Regions from separate parts of the Pseudoalteromonas ulvae UL12 genome, predicted to be linked through region 2. Evidence: predicted binding sites of a transcription regulator. Region 2 holds the regulator's gene; the other holds the start of a gene.
What was found. The regulator NrdR, encoded in region 2, represses ribonucleotide reductase genes. The targets are predictions, from matches to a motif close to AAACACNANATNTNGTGTTT.

Region 1 (9,380 bases), on a different contig from region 2:
TATTGTAACATCGCATAAAAATAGAAAGCAACAATTGTTATGGTATAACATATTTTAACTAGGGTTGGATTTAAACGGCTCGATAATTGCTACATGTTCTATACTGTAAAAAGAGTCAGTGATGAGAGGTATAATCATGGCTAATAAACAAATCGTTTTTAAAGCGCATTTAGATGTCTCTGATATGAATCACCATAGATATGAACATAAAGATGTGACAATCTCATTATTACCTAAAGAAGATATCGAACATTTTCTCTTAAAGTTAATCGGTTATTGTCTTCTTCCACTTGAAAGTGCGTTTTGGTCAAAAACAAATGATCAACCTATCCATCCCGATCTTGGATTGCAAGATGAGATTGGCGATTATACTTTATGGATAGAGGTGGGTTTCCCTTCACAAAAAAGGTTAGATAAAGCCTGCCAATTAGCAAAAAAAGTGGTACTGATTACACCTAAAGAGTCTGAATGGCTTGATAATATGAAAAGTTATTTACGTAAACGAGCCATCAAAGTTATCGCTATCGATATAAAGTTTTTAAATCAGTTACAAATAGAGATTTCTAAACGGCTCGATTGGTCTGTGATTATTGAACATAATAAACTCACAATCAGCAATGATTTAGGTTATTACGAAACGTCTTTACCCCAAGGTTGCGACATAGTTTATTAAATAAATGGCAGTGTCAGCTCGACATCATCGAGTGGTTTTGAACAACACAACAAGATTTCACCTTTGCGGATAAAAGCCAGAGGCTCTTGTTGATATTCGACTTCACCGCACGTTAATTTACAACGGCATGCACCACAATATCCTTCCCGACATTGGTATTGCACAGGAATTTTTTGTGTTTCTAAGAATTCGAGCAGGGTGTATCGATCAGACTCATACTCTAGAGTCTGATCGGTATTACTAATTTTAACTTGTTTCATTACAAGTCGAAGTCACCAAAATCAGAGGCCTCAACTTGAGAATCAATTTGGCCAACTAAATAAGAGCTAATTTCAGCTTCTTGTGGTGCAACTTGTACATTGTCTGATACTAACCATGAATTTATCCAAGGAATTGGATTGCTGGTGATTGAGTATTGTTGAGGAAGACCAATTGCCGACATGCGTACGTTCGTGATGTATTCAACATATTGGCACAAGATGTCTTTATTTAAACCTATCATTGAACCGTCTTTGAACAGGTACTCAGCCCATTCTTTTTCTTGTTCAGCGGCAGTTTTAAACATCTCAATTGATTCTTCACGTAATTGCGCTGCAATGATAGACATTTCAGGGTCATCACTGCCTTCTTGCATGATATTGAGTATATGTTGCGTGCCTGAAAGGTGTAGTGCTTCATCACGAGCAATCAGCTTAATAATCTTCGCATTTCCTTCCATTAATTCACGCTCTGCAAATGCAAACGAGCACGCAAAACTGACGTAAAAACGGATCGCTTCAAGAATATTGACTGACATAATGGCACGATACAGTTTTTTCTTTAACTCAAATAAATTAATGACAACTGTTTCACCATTTAATGTGTGTTTGCCTTCACCGTATAGATTATAAATTGAGGTGAACTCAATTAAATCATCATAGTAGCGAGTGACTTCATCAGCGCGTTCAATAATACGGTCATTATTAACAATATCATCGAAGATAAGCTCAGGTTGTTTGGTCACATTGCGGATTATGTGTGTGTAAGATCGGCTGTGGATAGTTTCACTAAATGACCATGTCTCAATCCATGTTTCGAGTTCTGGCAATGAAACGATCGGTAATAGGGCAATATTTGGCGAACGCCCTTGGATACTATCTAGTAAAGTCTGATATTTTAAGTTACTTAAAAATATGTGCTTTTCATGTTCTGGTAAGCCTTGAAAATCAAGTCGGTCTTTACTGACATCGACCTCTTCTGGACGCCAGAAAAAGGAAAGTTGTTTTTCGATTAGTTTTTCAAAAATAGGGTGTTTTTGCTGGTCGTAGCGTGACACATTGACTGACTGACCGAAAAACATCGGTTCTTTTAGTTGATCGTTATGATTACGGCTGAAAGTTGAATAAGACATAAATTTTCTCAAAGACAAACAGAAACAGGGCAAGAGAGCTTGCCCTGAAAATTAGTTAAATTTTACACGCACCACCGGCACAATCATCATCTGCATCTGGTGTGATCTCGTTTTGCGCATCGGCCGCACCATCACGAGTATTATGATAATAAAGTGTTTTAACCCCATACTTATAGGCGGTGAGCAGGTCTTTTAGTAACAATTTCATTGGTACCTTGCCACCTTCAAACTTACCCGGATCATAGTTAGTGTTCGCAGAAATTGTTTGGTCAACAAATTTTTGCATGATCCCAACTAACTGTAAGTAGCCATCGTTAGAAGGTATGTCCCAGAGTAATTCATATTGATCTTTTAGTCTGTCATATTCAGGTACGACTTGTTTTAAGATCCCATCTTTACTGGCTTTGACACTCACATGACCACGTGGCGGTTCAATACCATTAGTAGCATTTGAAATCTGTGATGATGTCTCAGAAGGCATCAGTGCAGATAAAGTCGAATTACGCATACCATGTGCTTGAATACTTTCGCGTAGTCCATCCCAATCTAGCTTGAGTGGTTCAGCGCACACAGCATCGAGATCTTTTTTGTATGTATCAATTGGCATGATCCCTTGAGAGTAAGTCGTCTCATGGAATTTAGGACACGCGCCTTTTTCTTTAGCTAACTCATTCGAAGCTTTCATTAAATAATACTGAATCGCTTCAAAGGTTTGATGCGTTAACGCATTCGCGCTGCCATCTGAGTATTTCTTACCATTTTTCGCTAAATAATACGCGTAGTTAATAACACCTATGCCTAAAGTACGGCGATTCATGGTTGCATTTCTAGCTGCAGGCACAGGGTAATCTTGGTAATCAAGTAGGTTATCTAAAGCACGTACTGCTAACTCCGCTAACTCTTCGAGTTCTGATAAGTCTTCGATTGCGCCTAGATTAAAAGCAGAGAGTGTACATAATGCGATTTCACCTTCTTCATCCATGACATGCTGAAGCGGCTTAGTTGGTAAAGCTATCTCAAGGCATAGATTTGATTGGCGAATAGGGGCGACTTTTGAGTCAAACGGACTATGTGTATTACAGTGATCAACGTTTTGAAGGTATATACGACCCGTGCTGGCACGTTCTTGAGCGAACATAGAAAACAATTCAATCGCTTTAATGCGTTTTTTACGAATGCTCTCATCTTGCTCGTATTGAACATAAAGACGATCAAACTCTGCTTGATCTTCAAAAAATGCATCATAAAGACCTGGTACGTCCGATGGGCTGAATAAAGTAATATATTCGTCTTTGATTAAACGGCTGTACATCAATTTGTTGAACTGCACACCATAATCTAAGTGGCGAACACGATTATCATCCACACCACGGTTGTTTTTAAGCACTAAAAGGTTTTCAACTTCTAGATGCCAAAGCGGGTAGAAAAGGGTGGCTGCACCACCTCGCACGCCACCTTGTGAGCAACTTTTGACCGCTGTTTGAAAATGCTTATAAAAAGGAATACAGCCTGTGTGATAAGCTTCACCATTACGTATAGGGCTACCAAGTGCACGGATCCGACCTGCATTGATACCAATACCAGCACGTTGACTGACGTATTTTACAATTGCAGAAGACGTTGCATTGATTGAATCTAAGCTATCACCGCATTCAATTAATACACATGAGCTAAATTGACGTGTCGGTGTACGAACGCCAGCCATAATTGGTGTTGGTAATGAGATTTTGAACGTTGAAACAGCATCATAAAAACGTTTGATATAATCCAAACGATTTGATTTTGGATACTTCGCAAACAAACTGGCCGCAACTAAGATATATAAGAACTGTGCACTTTCATATATTTCGCCCGTCACGCGGTTTTGAACTAAATATTTACCTTCAAGTTGCTTCACAGCGGCATAACTAAAGGTTAAATCGCGATCATGATCTAAGACGTTTTCAAGTTCTTCGAATTCTGACTCAGTATAATCAGCAAGCAAATGCGCATCATACCGTTTGTCTTCAACCATTTTAACTACATGAGAGTACAGCTTAGGAGGCTCAAATTGACCATAGGCTTTCTTGCGAAGGTGAAAAATGGCTAAACGAGCGGCTAAAAACTGATAATCAGGAGTTTCTTTCGAAATTTGATCTGCAGCTGCTTTAATGATTGTTTCATGAATGTCTTCAGTACGGATACCGTCATAAAACTGGATATGAGATTTTAATTCAACTTGTGAGACCGAGACGTTATTAAGTCCTTCTGCGGCCCATGTAATGACACGATGGATTTTATCAAGATCGAGGGATTCCTTTCTTCCATCACGTTTGCTCACAGATAGCTGTTGGTTCATATATATGCCTGCATTTCCTAGGGTGTTAGCGAAATTTATTGTTTTAGTTTTAGGCGGTAGGCCTGTGTACTTATTAAGCGCATAAAGTTGTTTAGCTTTTAAACACTATATATGGGTGCAACTCAATGTAGGATCACAAGATAGAGTGGTATGATTTTATTTGCAAGGGACAGATCTCAGCAAGATTGTGGATAAGTTGGCGATAAAATTAAAAGGTTAGTTGACACTAACCTTTTGCCTTTTGATTCATTAGAAATAATTAAAAATCAACAAATGATCGTTAATTTATAAATATTTATTTTTTTTTATTTAGTTGATCATTTTTGATGCTGTGCCATGTTTTCGAATCAATACTTTGCATCCTCAAAAACTATATATAGTGATGGAAATATCAAAAAAACACTATATATGGTTGATTAGTTGTTGAGCATCGGTGAATACTAAATCAGCGTTCCATGTCGATAAATCGAGATTTTTTGGGATATATCCCCAAGAGGCTATGGCTGTTTTCATACCCGCATTTTGACCCGCTTCGATATCACGTTGCGCATCACCAAGGTATAGACACTTATCCGCTATGATGCCTATTTGTTCGCAAGCTAATAAAATGGGTTCAGCTGAAGGTTTAGCAACCGTAAGGGTATCGCCACACACCACAGATACAGATTCTTTAAGGAGCGCAAAGTGTGTTAATAAAGGCAAGGTGAGGTAAGTCGGTTTATTTGTGACGATGCCCCATGGAATGCCTTGTTCATTTAACGTTTGCAATAATCGTTCAATACTTGGGTAATAACGGGTATAGACCGCTATATTGTTTTGGTAATAATCAAGAAATTCAGTTTTCAGATTGGCTTGAGGTAACGTGTCCCAATGTTCACCAAAGCCGGCTTTGAGTAAAGCGACACTACCGTTAGAGGCGTGCTGTTTATATTCATCTGCTGTCAAAGGCTTGAATTGGTATTTTGCTAATACGTGATTCAGCGCAGCCCCTAAATCATCGGCAGTATCTAGCAAGGTACCGTCTAAATCGAATAAGATGGATGAAATGGCCATTACAGCTTCTCGAAGTGAAGGATATAATTGACGCTTACATCTGATCCCAGCATATATTGGCCAGATAATGGATTATAACTGAGGCCATTGCTAGCTCTGACTTTTAAGCCGTACGCTTCAGCCCAAGCAATAAGCTGTGCAGGTCTGATAAATTTATCGTGATCGTGAGTTCCATCAGGCACCATTTTTAAAATCTTCTCTGCACCTAATATCGCAAACAAGTAAGACTTTATGGTTTTATTTAGAGTAGAAAAAAACACATGGCCGCCAGGTTTGACCAAATTGGCTACAGAAGCAATCACAGATTCAGGCTCAGGAACGTGTTCTAGCATTTCCATACAGGTGACGACATCAAAGCGAGCAGGGTGTTGTGCGGCAAATTCTTCAGCCGTCGTTTGCTGATAATCGAGCTTTACTCCGGCTTCGATAGCGTGAAGTTTGGCGACATTTAATGGCTCTAAACCCATATCGATGCCTGTTACCTTCGCGCCCATTCTTGCCATACTTTCACTTAAAATTCCACCACCACAACCGACATCTAACGTTGTTAAATCAAATAAACCATTCGTTTTGTCCATGATAAAGTCAAGTCTAAGCGGGTTGATATCGTGCAAAGGTTTAAAATCACCATTGAGATCCCACCAATGTTGTGCAACAGCTTCAAACTTGGCAATTTCGCTTAAATCTACATTTTGATGTTCGGTCATAAAAAGGTTCCTCGTTAATCTGAGCGCATTATATAAGGTGAAAAGACAAAAACACACCTGTTTACGCCCTGTAAAATTTATATTTATGTGGTAGCATGGTACCGACAACAATAATGATTAACAATTTTTAGTCGACTGAAGGAAGTGAAATCAACATGACTGATCACGCCAATGAAATCCTTCCAGTTAATATTGAAGACGAACTCAAAAGTTCTTACCTCGATTATGCAATGAGCGTAATTGTTGGTCGAGCCTTACCTGATGTTCGTGATGGCTTAAAGCCTGTTCATCGCCGCGTACTGTTTGCGATGAATGAACTCAAGAATGATTGGAACAAACCTTATAAAAAATCTGCCCGTGTCGTCGGTGATGTAATCGGTAAATACCACCCTCATGGTGATTCTGCTGTTTATGATACCATCGTTCGTATGGCTCAGCCGTTCTCGCTTCGTTATATGCTAGTAGATGGCCAAGGTAACTTTGGTTCTGTCGATGGCGACTCCGCTGCTGCAATGCGTTATACCGAAATTCGAATGGCTCGCGTATCTCATGAGTTGTTAGCCGACCTTGAAAAAGAAACGGTAGATTATGTAGACAACTACGACGGAACTGAAAAAATCCCAGCAGTTTTACCAACAAAAATTCCTAATCTATTAGTGAATGGCTCCTCTGGTATTGCTGTTGGTATGGCGACCAATATCCCACCGCATAACTTGAATGAAGTGATTAATGGCTGTTTAGCGCTTATCAATAACCCAGAGATTACGATTGATGAGTTACTTGAGTATATTCCAGGCCCAGACTTTCCAACTGCAGCGATTATTAGTGGTAAAAAAGGCATTGAACAAGCCTATAAAACAGGTCGTGGTAAAGTTTATATTCGTGCCAATGCTGAAGTTCAGACCGATGAGAAAGGGAAAGAAACCATCATCGTTGATGAACTCCCTTATCAAGTTAATAAAGCGCGATTAATTGAAAAAATTGCTGAGCTGGTAAAAGACAAAAAAATCGAAGGGATCAGTGCACTACGTGACGAATCTGATAAAGATGGGATGCGTATTGTCGTTGAAATTAAACGTGGTGAAGTCGGCGAAGTCGTTTTAAATAACCTTTATGCGCAAACGTCAATGCAAACCGTGTTTGGTATTAATATGGTTGCGTTGGATAATGGCCAACCCAAACTTTTAAACCTGAAAGAAATGCTACATGCGTTTGTGGTTCACCGCCGCGAAGTGGTGACACGCAGAACCGTATTTGATTTACGTAAAGCACGTGATCGCGCGCATATTCTTGAAGGGCTAGCAATTGCACTGGCAAATATAGACCCAATTATCGAATTGATCCGTCGCTCGCCAACGCCAGCTGAAGCCAAAGAAGCGTTAATTTCTCGAGCGTGGGAAATGGGTAACGTGCAGGCAATGCTTGAGCGTACCGGTGAAGAAAATGTCGCTCGTCCAGAGTGGCTTGATGCTGAACTGGGTATTCGAGATGGCCAATATTATTTATCAGCGCAACAAGCTCAAGCTATTTTAGAGCTTCGTCTACACCGCTTAACAGGTTTAGAGCACGAGAAAATCTTAGGTGAATACCAAGAGCTACTCGAACTTATTGCTGAACTACTTCATATTTTGTCATCACCGGAGCGCTTACTCGAAGTTATCCGCGAAGAGCTTGAATTAGCCAAAGAGCAATACGGTGATGAACGACGCACGGTAATCACCGCCGCTGCACATGACATCAGCTTAGAAGACTTGATCAATGAAGAAGATGTAGTAGTGACGTTATCACACGAAGGTTATGTTAAATATCAGCCTTTAAGTGATTATGAAGCGCAACGACGTGGCGGTAAAGGCAAGTCAGCAACAAAGATGAAAGATGAAGATTTCATCGAGCGTTTACTGGTTGCTAATACACACGATACTATTTTATGTTTCTCGACGTCGGGACGTTTGTACTGGCTGAAAGTATATCAGTTACCGCTGGCCAGTCGTGCTGCACGTGGTAAGCCAATCATTAACTTATTGCCTCTTGAAGCAGATGAACGTATTACGGCTATCTTGCCTGTACGTGAATATGAAGAAAACAAATACATCTTTATGGCGACAGCGTTTGGTACGGTTAAGAAAACACCACTCACAGCCTATAGTCGCCAACGTTCAAGTGGTATTATTGCCGTTAACTTAAACGAAGGTGATAGCTTAATTGGTGTAGATATCACTGATGGCAGTAATGAAATTATGCTGTTCTCAGACGCTGGTAAAGTGGTTCGCTTTAAAGAGTCTGAAGAAAGCCCTGTACTTGATGAAAATGGTAACCCTGTTCTTGATGAAAATGGTCAACCAGAAATTAAGTTCAAAGGTGTGCGCCCTATGGGTCGCACAGCAACGGGTGTTCGCGGGATAAAACTTGCTGATGGTCAACGTGTCGTATCGTTGATTGTACCAAAATCTGATGGCTCTATCTTAACGGTCACAGAAAATGGTTATGGTAAACGGACACTATTAGAAGATTACCCATCTAAATCGCGTGCAACACAAGGTGTTGTATCGATTAAAGTCAGTGAACGTAATGGTAAAGTAGTCGGTGCCGTACAAGTTAACGAAAACGACGAAATCATGCTGATTTCAAATCGTGGTACGTTAGTACGAACTCGTGTTCAGGAAGTCTCTACAGTCGGTCGAAATACACAAGGTGTTATTTTGATTCGAACTATTGACGAAGAACAGGTAGTTGGTTTACAACGTATTGATGAAATAGAAGTCGCAGATATTGAAGATGTCGTTGAAGACGCGCAAGGCGAAGAAACAACGACTGAGACAACAGCAACAGACGAATAAACGTTTGTTCAGATAAAAAAGCGGCGAAAGCCGCTTTTTTCACATTTAAATCGAGTTAATATCACTCAAATTTGTATATTTCACCTTCGTTTATCTCTGAATTTTTTCTAGTAAAATCGTTTGGTTATGACAAATTTGAACCATATTAATTTTTATAAACAATGAGGGGAATGGGAATGAGTGTTTATAATTTTTGTGCGGGGCCTGCAACTTTACCGCCTGCTGTAATGCAAAAAGCACAACAAGAATTTTTAGATTGGCAAGGGATTGGGGTTTCGGTGATGGAGATAAGCCATCGCAGCGATCCTTTTTTAGCACTTGCAAAGCAAAGCGAAGAACGGCTACGTCGCCTAATGAATATCCCAGAAGAGTATGCTGTACT
Region 2 (9,380 bases):
AGAGTAATTACCTTCCCACGGAATACCATGGCCACGGTCCAGCTCTAAAATCCAACCCGCTACATTATCAAGGAAATATCGGTCATGGGTAATGGCCACGACGGTACCTTCGTAATCATGTAAGAAACGCTCTAACCATGCGACAGACTCAGCATCTAAATGGTTGGTCGGTTCATCCAGTAAAAGCATATCTGGTTTTTCAAGCAATAAACGACAAATAGCAACACGGCGGCGCTCACCACCAGACAGAGTTGCGACTTTAGCGTCCCATTCAGGTAAGCGAAGTGCATCGGCAGCGCGCTCAAGTACGTTATCAATGTTATGACCATCATGAGCTTGAATAATGGCTTCGAGCTCACCTTGCTCTTTGGCTAATGCATCAAAATCAGCGCCGTCTAATGCATATTCGTTATACACTTCATCAAGGCGAGACAGGGCATTTTTAACTTCACTGACGGCTTCTTCAACCACTTCGCGCACTGTTTTTGATTCATCCAATACCGGCTCTTGCGGCAGGTAACCAATTTTAGTACCAGGCTGTGGACGTGCCTCACCTTCAAATTCTTTGTCTATGCCGGCCATAATGCGTAGCAGGGTTGATTTACCTGAACCATTTAAACCGAGTACGCCAATTTTGGCTCCAGGGAAAAAACATAAAGAAATATCTTTTAAAATTGTACGTTTCGGCGGCACAACTTTGCTCACCCGAGACATAGTATAAATATACTGAGCCATTAAAAAATCCACTTTTGAATGATGAAATTAGCGCTATTTTAGAAGAACCCGCAAGTTGGGGCAATGTTTGAAATGGAAATAGCTGTACTTGGGTGTGTTTAGTCATTTGATTTGTATTTTATGGGAGAGCTTTATCTGGATAGTCTGTTGTCGGTGAGATTAAAGATAGCGGCTACTCGCGTAATCAAAAGAGTTATTTATATCTTAAACATTAGGGAGTGTTATTCATCAATGGAATTGAATAGATCATTTCTTTTGCCATTGCTTGAGTCAACATGCTTCGCATTTTGTGTTTATTTTGTGTAAGTTACTTATTAAATGTATTGATCATCGTGCCCACATGTTCCGAATTATAAGTGTCATTAGTTTTTTACTCATTTTTTCAATTGAGCTAGCTGCTCAAGAGCGATTAAAAGTCGGTTTAGTGCTTGGCGGCGGAGGGGCAAAAGGCAGTGCCCATGTCGGTGTATTAAAAGAGCTAGAGCAGTTAAATATCCCGATTGATTACATAGCAGGAACCAGTATTGGGGCGTATGTTGGTGGTATGTATGCGTTAGGTTATAGCCCTGCTCAAATTGAGCAAGTGATGCTTGATTCAAATTGGGATGAAGGGTATTCAGATACGATTCCGCGTAACTCACTTAATGTTCGTAACAAACAACATCGTGATACCTATAACTTACCGCTGCGATTAGGCATTGAAGAGCAGCAATTAAAAATACCCAAAGGGTTACTTGCTGGGCAAAATGTTAATCGATTACTGAGAAGCTCAACTAATTTAGTCCGCTCATTTGATAGTTTCGATGATTTAGCCATTCCATTTCGAGCCATTGCTACTGATTTAGTCACCAGTCACGCAGTGATTATTTCATCAGGCAGTATTATTGATGCTATGCAGGCATCGGCCGCAGTACCGGGGGTTGTCCAACCCATCGAATTAGAGGGGAAAACGCTGGTGGATGGCGGGATTGCCAATAATTTACCTATCGATGTCGTTAAGGCGATGGGTGCCGATGTGGTAATTGCTGTCGATATTGGATCTTCACTGGCTCAAAAAGAGCATATTCAAAATTCTGTGGATGTGCTGATGCAGCTCTCCACGATTTTAACCCGCGCTTCTACAGAGCATCAGCTGCTAAAAATGACTCCTGAAGATATTTTAATTCGACCCGATGTGGGAGCATTGAGCACAACTGACTGGGCGGTTTTACCGCTAGCCCTTGAACGTGGTCAGCAAGCGGCTATAGAAAAAAAGTCACAGTTAAGTCAGTTAAGTATGGAGGAAGCACAATACCTTACCTTGAAACAGCAAGCTTTTGAGCGCAGCGAAGTGTGGTTTGCATCTATGAATCGTCCGTTGGTGGCGATTGAACTAAACAATCAATCGTCTGTGCATAATGATCTTATTTTGCGGGAATTTGCCATCAAACAAAGTGCATTAGTGACAGAGCGTGATGTCCAAGACGCCATTGATCGTGTGTATGGTTTAGATGCGTTTGAAACGGTTGATGCCACGTTTAAAGAAACGCCGACAGGGCGTATACTGTTGCTTAATACCCAAGCTAAGTCGTGGGGTCCAAACTTTCTTGATGTGGGCGCAAGTTACCAAGATGATTTTCAAAGTGACTCCGTACTCTCGTTAGATATTGCTTACACAAAAAGTGGCCTTAACCAGTTAGGTGCTCAGTGGCGAAATCAGCTTTCACTAGGCTACGAAAAGGCACTTAAATCTGAGTTTTATCAGCCATTGAATAGCACTGAAGATTTTTATGGTATTGCTTCAATTGGATATTTAAAAGAAGAGCGGCGGTTGAAAAACTCAGAAAGTATTTATGTTGATTTACAAAAAACGTCCCTGTTGGGGCAGGTAGCGGCAGGGTACTATTTCAATAATGACTGGGTTGTTGAAGTTGGTTTTGCTGCTGAGTCAGGGGAACTACGTAACCAAGATTGGGCGAAGCAGGTGTCTGATTATAATCAGCAAGGGTATTACCTCTCGCTTAATTTCGATGATTTAAATAGCATTAATTTTCCAACTGATGGCAATAAATTTGCATTCACTGTGCACCAACGCCAAGAAGAATATGATGATTACTTTGCTCCTATCGAAGACGCCGATTCATTACAATTAACAGTTGATTGGCGAGGCGCTATGACCCTTAATAATCATGCACTGGTCGGCGCAGCGTCTTTTTCAACAATAGATAAAAGGGGCGAGTTTACAGCCAATGTGACTGAGTTAGGTGGTTTTTTAAATTTGTCAGGCTACGGTAAAAATACGCTGATTGGTGCGCATAAAGCCTTTGCTGCTGTCATTTATCAATATGATGTAGGGCGCGATATATTGAATCTCAGCAATTACCCCTTGTATTCGGGATTAAGTGTTGAGGCTGGCAATGTCTGGTCGCTTGCTGAGCAAATTGATTTAGATGACTTGTTGCTGTCCGGGAGTGTTTACTTAGGAACAGATACCGGCGCAGGGCCAATTGCGTTGGGTGTTGGGTTTGCAAAGGGGGGTGAAACAAGTGTGTTTATTTCACTTGGAAAAAATTGGTGGTGATAAAATTTATTTATGGTTTATTGTAAGTGTATATTTATTATTTATGTAAATGATTAAAAAATATCATTATTAAAGCACTGTGAAAAAATTTCAATTGCTGTTTAAATATGCTCACCTTGTCAATGTAGGCAAATACGCTATTTGCGCGTACAATATCGCCTTCTTTGATCCTTTATTACGTTGCAACTAGGAGAACCCATGTTAGAACGCAGCATGAACATCGCAGATTTTGATCCAGAGTTATTTGAAGCTATTAATAAAGAAACTGCTCGCCAAGAAGAGCATATTGAACTGATCGCTTCAGAAAACTACTGTAGCCCACGCGTTTTAGAGGCTCAAGGCTCTCAACTTACTAACAAATATGCAGAAGGTTACCCTGGTAAGCGTTACTATGGTGGTTGTGAGCATGTTGACGTTGTTGAGCAGTTAGCGATTGATCGCGCAAATGAGTTATTTGGTACTGATTACGCAAACGTTCAGCCGCATGCTGGTTCTCAAGCAAATGCTGCAGTATTCCAAGCATTGTTACAGCCACACGATACCGTATTGGGTATGAGCTTAGCCCATGGCGGTCACTTAACTCATGGTTCTCATGTTAACTTTTCAGGTAAAACATACAATGCGATTCAGTATGGTTTAAATGAAGAAACAGGCGAAATCGATTACGCACAAGTTGAAGCGTTAGCGCTTGAGCACAAACCAAAAATGATTATTGCTGGTTTTTCTGCGTATTCAGGGATCGTTGATTGGGCTAAATTCCGCGAAATCGCTGATAAAGTCGATGCATATTTGTTTGTTGATATGGCTCACGTTGCAGGTCTGATTGCTGCGGGTGTATACCCAAGCCCAGTGCCACACGCACATGTTGTTTCAACAACAACTCATAAAACGTTAGCCGGCCCTCGTGGTGGTTTGATTATCTCTGCGTGTGGTGATCAAGAGATTTATAAAAAATTAAATAGTGCAGTGTTCCCTGGTGGCCAAGGTGGTCCTTTATGTCACATTATTGCAGCTAAAGCCGTCGCATTTAAAGAAGCGTTACAACCAGAGTTTAAAACGTATCAAGCTCAAGTTGTTAAAAATGCACAAGCTATGGTTGAAGTGTTGCAAGAGCGTGGTTACAAAGTGGTATCAGGCAAAACAGATAACCACCTATTTTTGCTTGATTTGATCGATAAAGACATCACAGGTAAAGATGCAGATGCAGCGTTAGGTAATGCAAACATTACTGTTAACAAAAATTCAGTGCCAAATGATCCACGTTCGCCATTTGTAACATCTGGTTTGCGTATTGGTTCACCTGCTATTACTCGTCGTGGTTTTAAAGAAGCAGAATCAAAAGAGCTAGCTGGCTGGATTTGTGATGTTCTTGACAACATTGAAGATGCGTCAGTTCAGGCACAAGTGAAAGAAAAAGTACAAGCAATTTGTAAGAAGTTACCTGTTTACGCATAATTGTTTCTTGCAAAATTAATTTAGCTCACAAGCTAACTATTTTTTGCTATGATAAGGCCGCTTTTTAAAGCGGCTTTTTTTATGTCAACGCCATGAAAGCACTTCGGTTTAGGTCTTGTGTTTCAATCTGCTTATTTGAACGGGAATTCAGAATGTATTGTCCATTTTGTTCTGCAAAAGATACGAAAGTCATCGACTCGCGATTGGTGGGTGGTGGCCATCAGGTGCGTCGACGTCGTGAGTGCATTGATTGTCATGAGCGATTTACTACATTTGAAGGGGCTGAATTGGTGATGCCTCGTGTTATTAAGCAAGATGGCAGCCGCGAACCTTTTAACGAAGATAAGTTGCTTAATGGCTTACATCGCGCCCTTGAAAAACGCCCTGTTAGTACAGAGCAAGTTGAAGAAGTCGTTCATCAAATTAAATCTCAACTTAGGGCAACGGGTGAGCGAGAAATATCCAGCCACATTGTCGGTGAATGTATTATGGAAGCACTGAAAAAGCTCGATAAAGTAGCGTATGTCCGATTTGCATCTGTTTATCGTTCCTTCGAAGATATTAAAGAATTTGGCGAAGAAATCGCCCGCTTAGGTGAATAACGTGAGCCAATTCACAGCCCAAGATCATCATTATATGACGCTGGCGATTAATCTTGCCGCCAATGGAATGTACACCACAACACCAAACCCCAATGTTGGCTGCGTGTTAGTCAACAATGGTGAAATTGTCGGCCAGGGGTACCATAAAAAAGCAGGCGAAGGCCATGCCGAAGTCAATGCCCTTGCCGAAGCACAAGATAAAGCTCAAGGGGCGGTTGCGTATGTGACTTTAGAGCCTTGCTCCCATACGGGGCGCACAGGTCCGTGCGCTGTTGCATTAGTCGAGGCGGGTGTGTCCAAAGTCATTGCAGCGATGGTCGACCCTAACCCTGCAGTCAGCGGTAAAGGGCTCGCTATTTTAAATCAAGCGGGCATAGAAACGGCGTTTGGTTTGATGCAAACGCAAGCAGAAGCGCTGAACCGTGGTTTTTTAAAACGAATGCGTACAGGCATGCCTTTTATTCAGTGCAAATTAGCCGCTAGTTTAGATGGTAAAACGGCATTAAAAAATGGTGCCAGCAAGTGGATTACCGGACCGCAAGCTCGGGCGCAGGTGCAAGACTATCGAGCAAAAAGTTGTGCGATTCTAACCGGTGCCGACACGATACTCGTTGATAATGCAAAGATGAATGTGCGCTATGCTGAGTTGCTCGAACCGCCTTTCCCTGCTGAGCAGTTACGACAACCAATCCGCGTTGTGGTTGACTCAAAACACCGCTTAACGCCTGATTTGGCTTTTTTTCAAATCAACAGTCCAATTATCATTCTGACCACAGAGCTTGAAAATAACCATCATTGGCCGCATTACGTTCAGCATCTGGTTGTCAAAGAGTTAAATGGATTTGTTGACTTGACGGATGCGTGTCAGCAACTTGGGAAATTAGGGGTGAATCAGCTTTGGTTAGAAGCAGGCCATACTTTGGCTGGTAAATTTGCCGAATTAGCCTTGGTTGATGAGTTTATTTTTTATCTTGCACCAAAATTAATAGGTGCCAGTGGACAAAGCCTTTTACAGCTTCCCGTGTTAGAATCTATGGATCAGGTTTATGATTTGGCCATTGATGAAGTGAGCCTTATAGACTCAGATCTTAAAATTATTGCGTCTCCAAAAAGAGTATGAAAGAACTAAATGTTTACAGGAATTATTGAGGCCGTAGGCCAGTTAACCACTTTACAAAAAGTGGGAGGTGATCTCAGTGTGACTGTGACCAGTACTGAGCTTGATTTAAGCGACGTTAAACTCGGTGATAGCATCGCCACAAATGGGGTGTGCTTAACAGTCGTAAAACTTAAAAGTGATGGTTTTGTTGCTGATGTTTCTCATGAGACTTTAAGTTTAACTGGGTTTGCTGAGTACAAAGTAGGTCAGAAAGTGAATTTAGAAAAAGCCCTGACTCCTACATCTCGTTTAGGAGGACATTTAGTATCGGGGCACATTGATGGCATTGCAACGGTTGTCGCGATTGAACAAAATGCCCGTGCCACCGATTATTGGCTAAGTGCCCCTCATGGATTATTAAAATACATTCCGTACAAAGGTTCGGTGTGTATTGATGGGATTAGTTTAACAGTCAATGGGATTGAACAAGATCGCTTTAAGCTAACGATTGTGCCACATACAGCGCAACAAACGACTATTGTTGACTTTAGAGTTGGCAGTCAGGTGAATTTAGAAGTGGATCAACTTGCTCGTTATATGGAACGCCTGCTCAGTTCGGGTGCGAATGAGCAAACACAAACCAGTAATGTCTCAATGGACTTATTAGCTCAAGCGGGTTTTATAAAGTCTTAAACATATTTTAACCTTAAATAGCCTGCTATTTAGATGACAACAGCAAAAGCGAGTATGCAATGAAACTCAACAGCGCAGCAGAAATTATTGATGATATCCGTGCCGGTAAAATGGTTATCTTGATGGATGATGAAGATCGAGAAAATGAAGGCGATTTAATTATGGCTGCCGAGCACATCAGTGCCGAAGCAATCAATTTTATGGCGACATATGGACGTGGATTAATTTGTTTGACGTTGACACAAGAACGTTGTCAGCAGCTTGATTTACCTTTAATGGTACGTAACAACGGTGCACAGTTCTCGACTAACTTCACCATGTCTATTGAAGCTGCAAAAGGGGTCACAACCGGAATATCAGCTGCCGATCGTGCGCGAACTGTTCAAGCTGCTGTTGCCAAAGGTGCAGTCCCTGCAGATATCGTTCAGCCGGGTCATATTTTTCCAATTATGGCGCAGCCGGGGGGCGTTTTGACCCGTGCTGGGCACACTGAGGCGGGTTGTGATTTAGCGCGTTTAGCAGGTTGTGAACCATCGTCTGTGATTGTAGAGATTTTAAACCCTGATGGCACCATGGCACGACGCCCTGATTTAGAAATTGTCGCCAAAGAGCACGGTATTAAAATTGGTACTATCGCTGATTTAATTGAATACCGTAATTTGAATGAAGCGACCATTGAGCGAGTTGCAACCTGCAAACTCCCCACAGAGCATGGTGATTTTGATTTAGTTACTTATAAAGATACCATTGATGGTCAGCTTCATTATGCATTAGTTAAAGGCAGTGTGAATTCAGATGAAGCAACTTTAGTAAGGGTTCACTTACAAAGTACTTTTAACGATATTTTACTTTCTGATCGTGTTGCAGATCGCAGCTGGACACTCAGTCATGCAATGCAACGTGTTGCTCAAGAAAATGGCGTAGTGGTTATTTTAGGTAAGCAAGAAACGTCAGAAGAGCTTGAATCAATTGTGAAAGCATTTGAAGCACAAGATAAAGGCGAATCCACTCAGTTACGTAAATTCCAAGGGACATCACGCACTGTGGGTGTCGGTTCTCAGATTTTGGCGGATTTAGGTATTCATAAAATGCGTTTAATGAGTTTACCGAAAAAATACCATGCAATTTCAGGGTTTGGCTTAGAAGTGGTGGAATACGTCGAACCATAATTTACTAAAAAAGAGAGCTCATTATTAACGCTAATAAAGTTGAGCTTTCTATGTTATGATGCGCGCCGATTTTTGTGCATCAGATTAAAACCAGTTTAAGGGCTTCGGATGAAAATTATTGAAGGTAACATGAATGCAACTGGCAAAAAATTTGCCATTGTCATCTCTCGTTTTAATAGCTTTATTGGTAGTAGCTTACTAGAAGGCGCTGTAGATACGTTAAAACGTACTGGTGGTGTAAATGATGACGATATCACCGTTGTCTATGTACCCGGTGCAGTAGAATTACCCTTAGTTGCAAAGCGTGTTGCAGCTAAAAAAGAATATGATGCGATTATTGCGCTTGGCGTGGTAATTCGTGGTGGTACGCCGCACTTTGACCTTGTTGCTGGTGAATCAAACAAAGGGTTAGCTCAAGTATCACTTGAGTATGATATCCCAGTCGCTTTTGGTGTATTAACCACTGAAAGTATTGAACAAGCAATTGAACGAGCAGGCACCAAAATGGGTAACAAAGGCGGTGAAGCAGCCCTTGGTGCACTTGAAATGGTAAATGTTCTTGACCAAATTTAAGGATTTGATGTGAAACCTGCAGCAAGGCGTAAAGCCCGTATTTTAGCACTTCAAGCTATTTATTCATGGCAAGTAAGTGGTAACAATATTTCAAATATTGAACAGCAGATGCTACTTGAAAATGACATCACTAAAGTCGATGTTGAGTATTTTAAAGATTTAGCATGTGGTGTCGCTGTACAGCATAAAGTGCTAGACGAAATTCTAGCTCCTCATTTAGCTCGTCCTTATGAAGATATCGATTTTGTGGAAAAAGCTATTTTGCGCTTATCAGCGTATGAGTTGAAATTCCGCGAAGATGTTCCTTATAAAGTTGCTATTAATGAGGGAATTGAGTTAGCTAAGATGTTTGGTGCTGAAGATAGCCATAAGTTTGTTAATGGTGTCTTAGATAAAGCAGTAAAAGAGCTTAGAGCTTAATTAATTAGAGGGAGCCGGCTTAGCCCGGCTTTTTTGTGTATGCGTGAATTTGAATTAATAAGCCGATATTTCAA

Region 1: nrdA (class 1a ribonucleoside-diphosphate reductase subunit alpha) is a predicted target of NrdR. The motif match lies at 4,502-4,521, and genes of this name have one in related genera.

Annotation. Positions count from the first base shown of each region.
Region 1 covers NZ_AQHJ01000028.1:219,383-228,762, reverse strand. Annotated here, with positions in the region: gene PULV_RS11340 (YaeQ family protein) at 137-673, shown strand; gene yfaE (class I ribonucleotide reductase maintenance protein YfaE) at 670-933, opposite strand; gene nrdB (class Ia ribonucleoside-diphosphate reductase subunit beta) at 933-2,063, opposite strand; gene nrdA (class 1a ribonucleoside-diphosphate reductase subunit alpha) at 2,119-4,401, opposite strand; gene PULV_RS11320 (HAD family hydrolase) at 4,804-5,454, opposite strand; gene ubiG (bifunctional 2-polyprenyl-6-hydroxyphenol methylase/3-demethylubiquinol 3-O-methyltransferase UbiG) at 5,454-6,161, opposite strand; gene gyrA (DNA topoisomerase (ATP-hydrolyzing) subunit A) at 6,317-8,998, shown strand; gene serC (3-phosphoserine/phosphohydroxythreonine transaminase) at 9,175-9,380, shown strand, end outside.
Region 2 covers NZ_AQHJ01000034.1:309,369-318,748, forward strand. Annotated here, with positions in the region: gene ettA (energy-dependent translational throttle protein EttA) at 1-735, opposite strand, end outside; gene PULV_RS18065 (patatin-like phospholipase family protein) at 1,076-3,295, shown strand; gene glyA (serine hydroxymethyltransferase) at 3,494-4,750, shown strand; gene nrdR (transcriptional regulator NrdR) at 4,903-5,352, shown strand; gene ribD (bifunctional diaminohydroxyphosphoribosylaminopyrimidine deaminase/5-amino-6-(5-phosphoribosylamino)uracil reductase RibD) at 5,345-6,472, shown strand; gene PULV_RS18085 (riboflavin synthase) at 6,482-7,144, shown strand; gene ribBA (bifunctional 3,4-dihydroxy-2-butanone-4-phosphate synthase/GTP cyclohydrolase II) at 7,204-8,313, shown strand; gene ribH (6,7-dimethyl-8-ribityllumazine synthase) at 8,422-8,886, shown strand; gene nusB (transcription antitermination factor NusB) at 8,896-9,306, shown strand; gene thiL (thiamine-phosphate kinase) at 9,346-9,380, shown strand, end outside.